One region of the Leuconostoc sp. UCMA20149 genome, then DNA from elsewhere that is predicted to be linked to it. Evidence: predicted binding sites of a transcription regulator. Region 1 holds the regulator's gene; the other holds the start of a gene.

Region 1 (5,445 bases):
CTGTAATGACCGAATTCCGAAAATCATCACCAATATATCCACTAAATAAATAAGGACTTTGCACTATTAATTCTTCGTTGTTGGTAAAACTAACATTTACATCAGGAAACAATTGTCCTACACAGCCATCTTTCTTACCACGATTAAGCAACTGCCAAGCAACTAGGCTCGTTTCTGAAGAGCCATACAATTCATATAATTTAATTTGTGGATGTTGTGCCCGCCATTTTGCTACCAATTGATTCGATATTTCGCCACCACAAGACACAACACCCAAAATATTATAATAGTTAAGCTCATATTTAATTCCAGACGACAAATAGGTAGGCACAGTGAAAAGCAACGTTTTTATGCCACTTGTTTGCTTTGATGACTTATTAAAAATTTGGAAGGCTTTTCCCAAGTATAAACTCAACAGTAGTGTGTGCATTCCAAGTGATGTTGACATTGGACTTGTGGTTGTCAGAAAACAATACTCATCTAGTTTATATATTTCATTACAAATTTCAAAACCTCGTTGCCAAGATTGCCAATTCCGTTGATAAATTTTTGGTGTTCCAGTAGTACCAGATGTTGCCCCACAAAATAAATAGTTATTATCATTATATTGTTGGTCATTATCATTGTTATCATGATCTGTTATAAATTGCCATTGATTTGCCACTCTAAGCAGTATTTTATCGATTCTATCTACATCATGTTTACTAATTACAACAGGCACACGTTTAGCGTAGTGGGTAGCAATAAATTGAGCAATAAATAACAGGCTTTCATCAGCAATTAAGACAATGTATTTTTTTTTAAAAGAATATTGTTTTAGCAATTCACGAGCATATTGAGCCAATTCGTCATAATTAAATTTTTCCCCTTCCACAATAACAGCTGTTTTGGTGCCATAATTCGACACCAGTTCGTCAAAATCAAAATACATGAATTAATCATCCTCTTTTTATAGCAGGTTATCAAAAAATGATGATTTGTGCAAATATGGTAGTGTATCATTATAGTATTGATAGAAATGAGCCGATTCGAAGTAATCGACCGCCGGCTTTTTCTCTACGTCATTTATAGCCTTTATCAGCTTATTTTGAAGCATAATCCATTCGCACAACCAAGCACAAGCGCATCTCGATTTAAATAACGTAATACTGAATTATTGCAGTTATCTGCGGACAATTACGTTCGTGTAAATCCTAAAACAAACGAAAAAGGAATAATTTAATCTATTTCTTTTCATCATCTTGGCGTGCTTCTTCGATCAAGTAAGCTATTAAACCTGTAACACTCATGCCTTTAAAATCAGCATATTTCTTTGCTCAAGCCATTGTATCATCTTATTCACTTAAAATAGTTACGCTGATGATTCATCTCCTTTTGTAATGATTACATTTGTAGTTAGCTCGAATTCGGTATAACCCTGTTTGGTATTGTCAAGAATTGACACACGATTGTTGAATATTAGGTCCTTAATTACTGCACTAAAAAAACGCCAGTAGGCGTTTTTTTAATCAATCAAATTGTTTGAGGTAATCTTTATAACCTTCTTCGTCAACGACCCAATCAAGTTCACCGATATATTCAGCATTAGGATCGTGATAAGCAAATTCATGTTTGAACTTATAAAGCCCATCAGAAACATCAAATTCACCAATGCCACCAAAATCATATTCGACTTTGCCCAGCGACAATCCCCATTTAAGCATCTCATATTGAATGGCAGCGGGTGCGTTATGTTTGCCAAATTCGCGATAAGAACCGGCATACATGTACCAAATTTCATCACCATAAGCAAAGCCTAAACCACCAGCAATCACTTGTCCTTCAAAATGAGCCAAGTAGACACGGAATAATCCTGTCCCTGCCCACAATTTTTGCATACGAAGGAAGTAGTCTAATGGTCTGTGGGTAATACCATGGTTTTTTGCCATTGCCACGTAGGTATCAAATAACGCCCGAACGTCATCTTCACTATCACCAAATGTAATTGTCACACCATCGCGAAATGCACGTCTGATATCATTACGAAGTTTAGGTTTGAAATGTAACATCAATTCATCTTCATTGGTAATTGGCGTAGCACCTTCACCACGACCATCGTAGTATAAGACGACATTCTTGCGTGGTTGAATATTGCCATGCATGTGTGTAACCTGCGTATTACGCGTTTGGAAACCTGCATCAAGATATTTTTGATTCAACTCATCAGAATACTGTACCTCAGGGTCCATTCTCAACAAGAAGACATTATCTGGTAAGGCTGCTAAAGCTTCCTTAATCAACTCCTTAATTAAATCAACATCTTCGATATCGGCAACCGGTCCACGTCCAGCATAAGCTAAAACTTTACCAGGGACGGCCTCAACTGTTAGCACTGACATAACTGCATCAATTTGACCATCTGTTTCATGATAAACATACACGTGGTTCCAGTTTGCTTTCAATTCACCCCATAGTGGATCTTGTGTGACTTGTCCTCTTGGATTTTCACGCACAAACTTTTGATATGCTGAGACTTTTGCTTGATCATCTAAATTTAAAATTGTCATTTAACTTATAATCCTGTCGTAATTGAACCGTAATTTTCAATGAAGTAAACCAACGTTTGCAATTCGTTGGTTAAGTCAACGTTTTGAACACGAACGTTGGCAGGTACTGTGACACGTAAAGGCGTAAAATTCAAAATACCTTTAACGCCGGCACTCACTAATTGATCTGTAATATCTTGAGCAACACCTTGTGGCACGGTTAAAATCGCAATGTTAATGCGCTGTGCACTAATCTGTTCCTTCAATTCACTCATTTTATAAATTGGAACACCGGCTAAAATAGTGCCTGTTCGCTTTTCATCAGCATCAAAGGCAGCAGAAATGCGCATATTTGACGATTGATGGAAGTTAAAGTTAAGTAAGGCTTGTCCCAAATTTCCAGCACCAATCAAAGCAACGTTAATCAAACTATCTTGGTCCAAAACATTGGCAAAAAAGTCTAGTAACGCTTTAACTTCATATCCATAACCTCTTTTACCTAGTGCACCAAAATAAGAAAAATCACGACGAATTGTCGCAGCATCGAACTTAATGGCATCACTTAATTCTGATGATGAAATACGATCTGTACCAGCATCATGTAAGAAAGTTAGATAACGAAAATAAATTGGTAACCGCTTAGCGGTTGCGCGTGGTATTTTTGGTTGTTGCGTCATAATATATCTCCAGTAATTTCACTTGTGAACTTTTGCATAGTAATTGTACCATATATTTAAGGCTTTTGCGAAAAGATAGTGAAATATTCACAATGATGTCACGATTGTAACAATTCAAAATCTAATCCTGGATCCGTGTTAAGATCCAAATCCGCAAAGATATTTTGTTTATAGTTCCAGTAACCAGCAGCACCAATCATCGCAGCATTATCGCCGGTATATGTCAGTGGGACTGGAATAAATATTGTATCATTGAAGTCATTTAAAAGTGTCGTTAGTGACTCGCGCAATTGTGAATTAGCGGCAACACCACCAGCCAAAACAAAGCTTTTAACTGGATAATGACGTAATGCGCGCTCCGTGCGACCGATCAACGCATCCACAACAGCATTTTGAAAGCTGGTGGCTAAGTCATCTTGATTAATCGTTTCTTGTTTTTGTTCGGCATGATGCACGTAATTAATAACGGCACTCTTTAATCCTGAAAAACTAAAATCATAGTTATCTTCGTGGGCCATAGCCGTTGGAAATTTAATGGTTGCTTTACCTCGGTGTGCCATTTCATCAATGGTTTTACCGGCTGGATAAGGTAGTTTTAATAGCCTTCCGACTTTGTCAAAGCTTTCACCAGCGGCATCATCTCTCGTTTCACCTAATACTTCAAACTTATTCTCAGATGTCATTAAAACTAATTCAGTATGACCACCAGAAACCATCAGGGCCATAGCTGGATATACGATTGGTTGATTAAAATTGGCAGCAGAAATGTGTCCTGCTAGATGATTAACGGGTATGATTGGCAAGTCGTGCGCCAAGGCAAACGTTTTGGCCCCCATCAATCCAACCAGCAGCGACCCAACAAGACCGGGGCCATAAGTCACTGCAACCGCATCTAAATCAGATGGTTTAACCTGAGCTTGCGCCAAGGCATCATCAAGCACTCTGGTGATCCACTCAATATGATGACGACTCGCTACTTCAGGTACAATACCGCCAAAGCGTTGGTGGGAATTGATTTGCGTCGCAACACTATTACTCAACACAATATGCCCGTCTTCAACTACTGCTACACTGGTTTCATCAGCACTCGATTCAAATGCAATTATTTTAGTCAATTTTTCGCTCCATCATAATGGCATCATCACCATTTTTGTAATATTTTTCTCGTCGATAATAAGGTTGAAAACCAACTTTGTGATACAGTGCCTGTGCTGCTGTATTAGTGCTAGCTACTTCTAAAAGTACGCGCTTCGTTTTAGGCAAAGCAAAGACCGCCATCAGTAAGGCTTGTCCAATGCCTTGATGTTGAAATTTAGGCGAAACACCTAAACTACCAACTTCAACCTCATCTAAGATTTGCGTCGCGCCAAGAAAGCCACCTGTCGTCACAAAATAAATAGAACGTGGACTACCAAGTTCATGCTCAAATACTTCTTTTGGCCAAGGAGACGGCGCAAAAGACTCATTTGCTAATTGCCAAATGTCATCAAGATCTTCAATTGTTGCCCGTCTGATTATCAAAATTTAATGTCATTGAGACCGCATCTTCGTGGTCACCAAGATAATAGCCCTTCTTAATTTCTGTTTGCTCATAACCCAATTTACGATATAATGTCTGCGCATTGGTGTTAGATCGACGCGCTTCTAATGTCATTGTCGACATGTGCATGTTGTGTGCAAATTCGTGAATTGATTCAAGTAACATCGTACCAATACCGTGTTTCTGCCAAATTGGAACCACAGCAATATTAGTAATATGCATATCACCAATGTCTGAGCGATACGCTGCGCCGGCAAAAGCGATTACTTGTCCGCGACGTTCAACGACTAAATATAAACGGACATGTGGTCGCGATAATTCACTCATGAAATCACGCAATAACCACGGTGCAACGCCCTCATAAACCGCTTCTTCTATCTTGATTAAAGTATCGATATCTTTTAGTGTTGCACGACGCAAAGCAAAAGATACCCCACCAATTTCGACCTGTTGTGCCTCAAATTTTGGTAAATTAAACGGTAAATGCTGTTGTCGTTTAAACTTCAAAAACATAATTTTCTGGCTTGTCCTCACCGGGATGGGCTGCAAGCCAATTCAATTCGGCTTGCGTTTTCCGTAAATAATTAGGATTGAAATTGGCAATATGAGACGTTGGCGTTGCGGCAATACCTAATTTGATGATGCTTTCTCCCTCAGGTAAACTATCTTCAGGCGTCAATACTGACGCACGATCACCAAATTG
Region 2 (5,445 bases), on a different contig from region 1:
CAATTCGTGAACACCATCGGCAAATGTTTTGCCTTGTGACTTATAGTATGCCGCGACTTCAGCAAATAACACTAGTGCCTGAATTGCGTCTTTATCATGAGCAAAGGGCTTTACCAAATAGCCGAAACTCTCTTCAAATCCAAACAAAAACTCATGTGATTTTGTTGCTTCGTATTCATCAATTGTTGCTGCAATATATTTAAATCCAGTCAACACGTCCGCAGTCTCAACACCAAAGCTTTCAGCAACAGTTGATGCAAATCTTGATGAAACAATTGACGTCACAATGGCGCCATTTTCAGGCAATGATTTCGTATTTTTCTTCGCCGTCAAGAGATAATTGACTAATACAGCAGCAATTTGATTGCCCGTAAGCACTTGGAAACTACCATCCGCCAACTTAACCGCGGCACCCATCCGATCGGCGTCAGGATCAGTCGCGACCACCGCATCAGCACCCTCGCGCTTTGCATATTCAATCGCAAGTGTTAAAGCTGCTGCATCTTCAGGATTGGGCTTTTTGACTGTCGGAAAATCACCGTCAATGACAGCTTGTTCTTTAACGACAGTATAGTTAGTGAAACCAGCCTGTTGAAGAGCCTTTTCACCAATATACTGACCAGTGCCGTGAAGTGGTGAATAAACAAATTTGAGTGAAGCCCCCTCACGTGCTACTAGTTCAGGATCAACTGTTACTGTTTTCATTTTTGATAAATAAAGGTTATCAATATCGTCATCAATCATTTGAACATTGGTGTTTTTCTCATCCAATGAGATATCAAAAATATCAGCAATACCTTCCAACTCTTTCACAACTGCTGCAACAGCGTCGGGAACCATTTGGCCACCATCTTCACCATACACCTTATAACCATTGTATTCTTTAGGATTATGTGAAGCAGTAATCATGATACCGGCAAATGCGTTCAATTCGCGCACAGCAAATGATAGTTCAGGTGTTGGACGCAATGATGTAAACAAATAACTCTTGATACCATGTGCAGAAAGTACCTGTGAAGCATCTGCCGCAAATTCAGGAGAAAAATGACGAGAATCAAAACTGATTGCCACGCCACGCTGTTTTGCTGTCTCCCCTTGCGAAGCAATATAACGTGCCAATGCTTCAGTCACCTGACGAACAGTATAAATGTTCATGCGATTAGTACCGGCACCAAGTAGGCCACGCATACCCGCTGTACCAAAACTCAAGTTTTGATAAAAAGCATCTTCCTGCTCTTCAGCTGAATATGATACCAAATCAGAAGCTAGATAGTCAGGCAAATTCGCCGATTGCCACTGTGCCAATTTTTCTTGATAACTCATGATTAACCTTCTTTTCCCATTTTCTTAAATTATAACAAAATTATTTCCGTGTGAACAATGTCAAAATCCAGTTTCTAAACTTTTTCGTACGCAAAACAGTAATTGCTATCACAGCAATTATGATAAAAATGGTCACAGTCACTGCCTTTGGTATCTCTAAATGACCGACAAAATAACCAATTGAGACAATACTGGCTGACCACAAAACACTAGCAAAAGCAGCCATTCGTAAATAAACTGGAAAAGCTAACCCCAACCGATGTGCTAGCAATGGAACAGCGACACGAATAAATGGCAAAAAACGACCCAATACAACGAATAGTAACCACCTTTTTGGATGAAAATCTTTAGCAATTTCATCAGTCAAGTTACTGTGTGAATATTTTTTAATCCAAGGTATTTTAGCTACTTGTGTCGTAATCAATGCCCCCAACCAATAATTAACAGCATCTCCTAAAAACGAAGCAATCGCAAAAATACTAATCGCCAAAAATAATTCCCAAATATTGTGATGGGCACCAGCCAAGCTACCTACTGTAATCAAAATAGTATCACCAGGAATAAAACCTGTCACAATCCCAGCAGTTTCAATGAATATCAAGGCAAACATGATGGCAAATGCCGTTAATGTGAAATGGTGATCACTGGCAATTAAATGATCTAGCCAGTTGGGCAATGCAGTGATTGAATTTAGAAACATTTTCCCCTCCTAAATGTCACCAAAAGTTAGTCTTTTGGTAAATACAGTGACACTGGCAACAAACTATCAGTTGGCACAGTCGTTCTTGGTGTTTTAATCAGTGCAAACAATACTTCTATCAATTGTGATGCAGCCGCCGCAATCGGCTGCACAATTGTTGGCAAATTTGGATGCAAACGTCGAACAATTGGCGTACCATCGTACCCAATAATGTTAATATCCTCTGGCACTTTTTTACCTGCCCTCTGCAGCGCATTTTCTAGCTGAATAGCAGCCACGTCGTTATAGGCAAAGACCCCCTCAATGCCATTTTCAACGATATAAGACACCATATTGTTGATGTCTTTATTTGTAGCAAACCCTTGTAAACTATAATTTTGTCTGACAACAGGAATAGAATTCTGTCGTGTAGCGCGTAAAAATCCTGCATATCGTTGATGAGTTGGTGATTCTGAGCCATCATCATCGCTCAGCATTAACAGTTTTTTTGCACCAGTAGACAACAAATACTCGCCAGCTAAGTAGCCCCCTTGTTCATTATCCTCGCTTACAATTGGCACATTATCCGCCAAATATCGATCATAAGAAACAATTGGTAAATAGGTGTTTTGATACTCACCAATCCCCAAATTATGAGAAGAGGTAATGATTCCTTCAACTTGATTTGCGGCAAGCATTTGAAGATACTGACGCTCTTTTTCAACATTATTAGCTGAAGTTGCAATAATGACCTTATATCCTAGCTCAAATAGTTGTTGTTCAATTTCGCTGGCTAAAGCTGTAAAAAAAGGGTTTTCCATGTTTGGAAAAATCAATCCGATAAATTGCGATGATTTTCCTTGCAGCGAGCGAGCCATGGCATTAGGCTGATAGTGCAACTCTCGCATAGCTTCGTGAACTTTATTAATTGTTTTTTGGCTCAATGAACCATAGTTATTGATGACACGCGATACCGTTGTTACTGAAACACCAGCCAACGCCGCGACATCACTTAATTTTGCTACCATTGCAATCCTCCATACTCTCTTAATATTCTATCACATGGTCTACTCCCCTTACTAAAATAAATGTGATAAACGTTTGACTTTATCTTGTTAAAGGTTTACCATTGTCCTCGTAAGTTAATTTAATCACAAAGTAAAAAGGAGAACAAACATGGAAGCACTTGTGTTAACTGGTACAAAAAAATTAGAGGTTGAAAACATTGAACAACCTGAGGTAAAGCCGAATGAAGTGTTGATTCATACAGCATTCGCTGGTATTTGCGGTACTGATCACGCTTTGTATGCCGGTCTTCCTGGCTCAGCCGATGCTGTGCCACCAATCGTTTTGGGGCATGAAAATTCTGGTGTTGTAGCTGAAATTGGTTCTGATGTTACAAACGTTGCGGTGGGTGATCGTGTCACAATTGATCCCAATATTTACTGTGGTCAATGCAAGTATTGCCGTACAGCACGTCCAGAGCTTTGCGAAAACTTGTCTGCAGTTGGTGTAACACGCAATGGTGGCTTTGAAGAATACTTTACTGCGCCCGCATCAGTTGTTTACCAAATTCCAGATAATGTTTCACTTAAGTCAGCTGCCGTGGTTGAGCCGATTTCATGTGCTGTTCACGGTATTCAACTTCTTAAAGTGACACCATACCAAAAGGCATTAGTTATTGGTGACGGCTTCATGGGTGAACTCTTTGTTCAAATTCTGCAAGCTTATGGCATTCACCAAGTCGACTTGGCTGGTATTGTTCCTGAAAAGCTTGCTATGAACAAAGAAAAGTTCGGCGTGAAAAATACGTACAATACAAAAGATGGCGACAAAATTCCCGAAGGCACTTACGATGTTGTTGTTGAAGCAGTTGGCCTACCACAGACACAAGAAGCCGCAATTGAAGCCTCAGCTCGTGGCGCTCAGGTTTTGATGTTTGGTGTTGGCGGTCCCGACGCAAAGTTCCAAATGAACACTTACGAAGTCTTCCAAAAGCAATTGACGATTCAAGGATCATTTATCAATCCAAACGCATTTGAAGACTCATTGGCATTGTTATCATCAGGCAAGTTAGACGTCGAATCGCTAATGTCACACGAATTAGATTACCAGACTGTTGATGACTTTGTGAATGGCAAGTTAGGTGTCGTTTCAAAGGCAGTCGTTAAGGTTGGTGGCGAAGAGGCATAAAATGGCACAAAACGCGCAACATCATAATCCGCGAAGCATTTCAATGAGCAAATCACTTATGTTTTTTGCCATCTCATTGATTTTAAATGCGATGGGAAATGTTTTGACGCTCGTCACAGCTTCACATATAAAACCCGCTTTTTTGGGATCAGCTTATTGGACTGCTGCAGAGGCTAATCTAGGTCAAGCTTTATTAGGAAATAATTCACTTGTCTTGTTTTGGGCATTTTTAGTTCTTGGCATGCTTATTTCATTCCTGAATGCGTTATTAATGAAAAAGTTAGATTGGCATCGTATCATTGGTAATTTCTTGTTTATGTTACCATTTTCAATTTTTATTCAATGGTTTTCAAATATTTTCAATCAAATTATGCCAAATGCTAATTCAGTGGCAGCAACTGTGTTATATACAGTAATTAATTTTATTGGTGTTGGCTTGATCGCCGTTGCTATTTCGATTTATCAACGTGTGAATTTAGTGTTACACCCTGCCGATGATTTGATGCAAATTTTACGTTTCAAATATTTTCACGGGTCGGCTTTCAAGGCTATGTGGGCGTCCTATATTCCGCCAACGATTTTTGCAATTATTGCCTTTGTGATCACTTTCCCTAATTTGTATAATTTCGGGTTAGGAACTATTTTTGCATTCTTATTCCAGGGTGGCATCACAGGAATCGCGGACAAGTACGTCTTTAAGAATTTAAAGCATCAGGCAATAGATGTTGGTAATTAACGCAATTATTACGTAAAATGAACATATCAGTAGCAATACTACTAGAAAGGTATTATTATGACATTTTCAGATTATTACAGTGGTGTACAACACATTGGTATTCCCACATCATCTTTGACACAATCAGAGGCTTTTTGGACGAAATTAGGATTTAAAAAAACTGGCGATTTTCCTGCTGGTAAAGTTATCTTCATGCAGCGTGACAATTTAGTCATCGAAACTTGGGCCGGAGATGAAGTTGTTGGTAAACCAGGTGCAATCAATCATATTTCAATGGATACAACTGATGCTGATGCTGCTTTTTCGGCAGCAAAGTCAGAAGGGTTTGATTTGCTTAACACGGAAGTGCAACATTTACCATTTTGGGAAAAAGGAATTAAATTCTTTAACTTGCAAGGACCCGATGGCGTTATTGTAGAGTTTTGCGAAATAGTTAAATAAGCAAAAAGCGCCTTTTGGCGCTTTTTAATTCTATAATTAAATCGACAAAAAATGCGCACAATACTGTGCGCAT

Evidence for each region. Region 1 encodes Rex, which represses fermentation and respiration genes when NADH is low (regulators of the CRP and FNR family bind a similar motif). Its sites were predicted from a motif close to TTGTGAANTANTTCACAA; they were not measured.
Region 2: a site for Rex is predicted at 3,142-3,159, ahead of FF105_RS02125 (zinc-dependent alcohol dehydrogenase family protein). Genes of this name have one in related genera too.

The regions. Positions count from the first base shown of each region.
Region 1 covers NZ_VJYC01000008.1:18,476-23,920, forward strand. The annotation lists gene FF105_RS07410 (AMP-binding protein) at 1-931, opposite strand, end outside; gene FF105_RS07415 (lipid II:glycine glycyltransferase FemX) at 1,509-2,546, opposite strand; gene FF105_RS07420 (redox-sensing transcriptional repressor Rex) at 2,552-3,202, opposite strand; gene tsaD (tRNA (adenosine(37)-N6)-threonylcarbamoyltransferase complex transferase subunit TsaD) at 3,301-4,317, opposite strand; gene rimI (ribosomal protein S18-alanine N-acetyltransferase) at 4,310-4,723, opposite strand; gene rimI (ribosomal protein S18-alanine N-acetyltransferase) at 4,698-5,255, opposite strand; gene tsaB (tRNA (adenosine(37)-N6)-threonylcarbamoyltransferase complex dimerization subunit type 1 TsaB) at 5,239-5,445, opposite strand, start outside.
Region 2 covers NZ_VJYC01000002.1:15,655-21,099, forward strand. The annotation lists gene FF105_RS02110 (phospho-sugar mutase) at 1-1,323, opposite strand, end outside; gene FF105_RS02115 (DedA family protein) at 1,364-2,023, opposite strand; gene FF105_RS02120 (LacI family DNA-binding transcriptional regulator) at 2,050-3,030, opposite strand; gene FF105_RS02125 (zinc-dependent alcohol dehydrogenase family protein) at 3,179-4,195, shown strand; gene FF105_RS02130 (hypothetical protein) at 4,197-4,931, shown strand; gene FF105_RS02135 (VOC family protein) at 4,989-5,372, shown strand.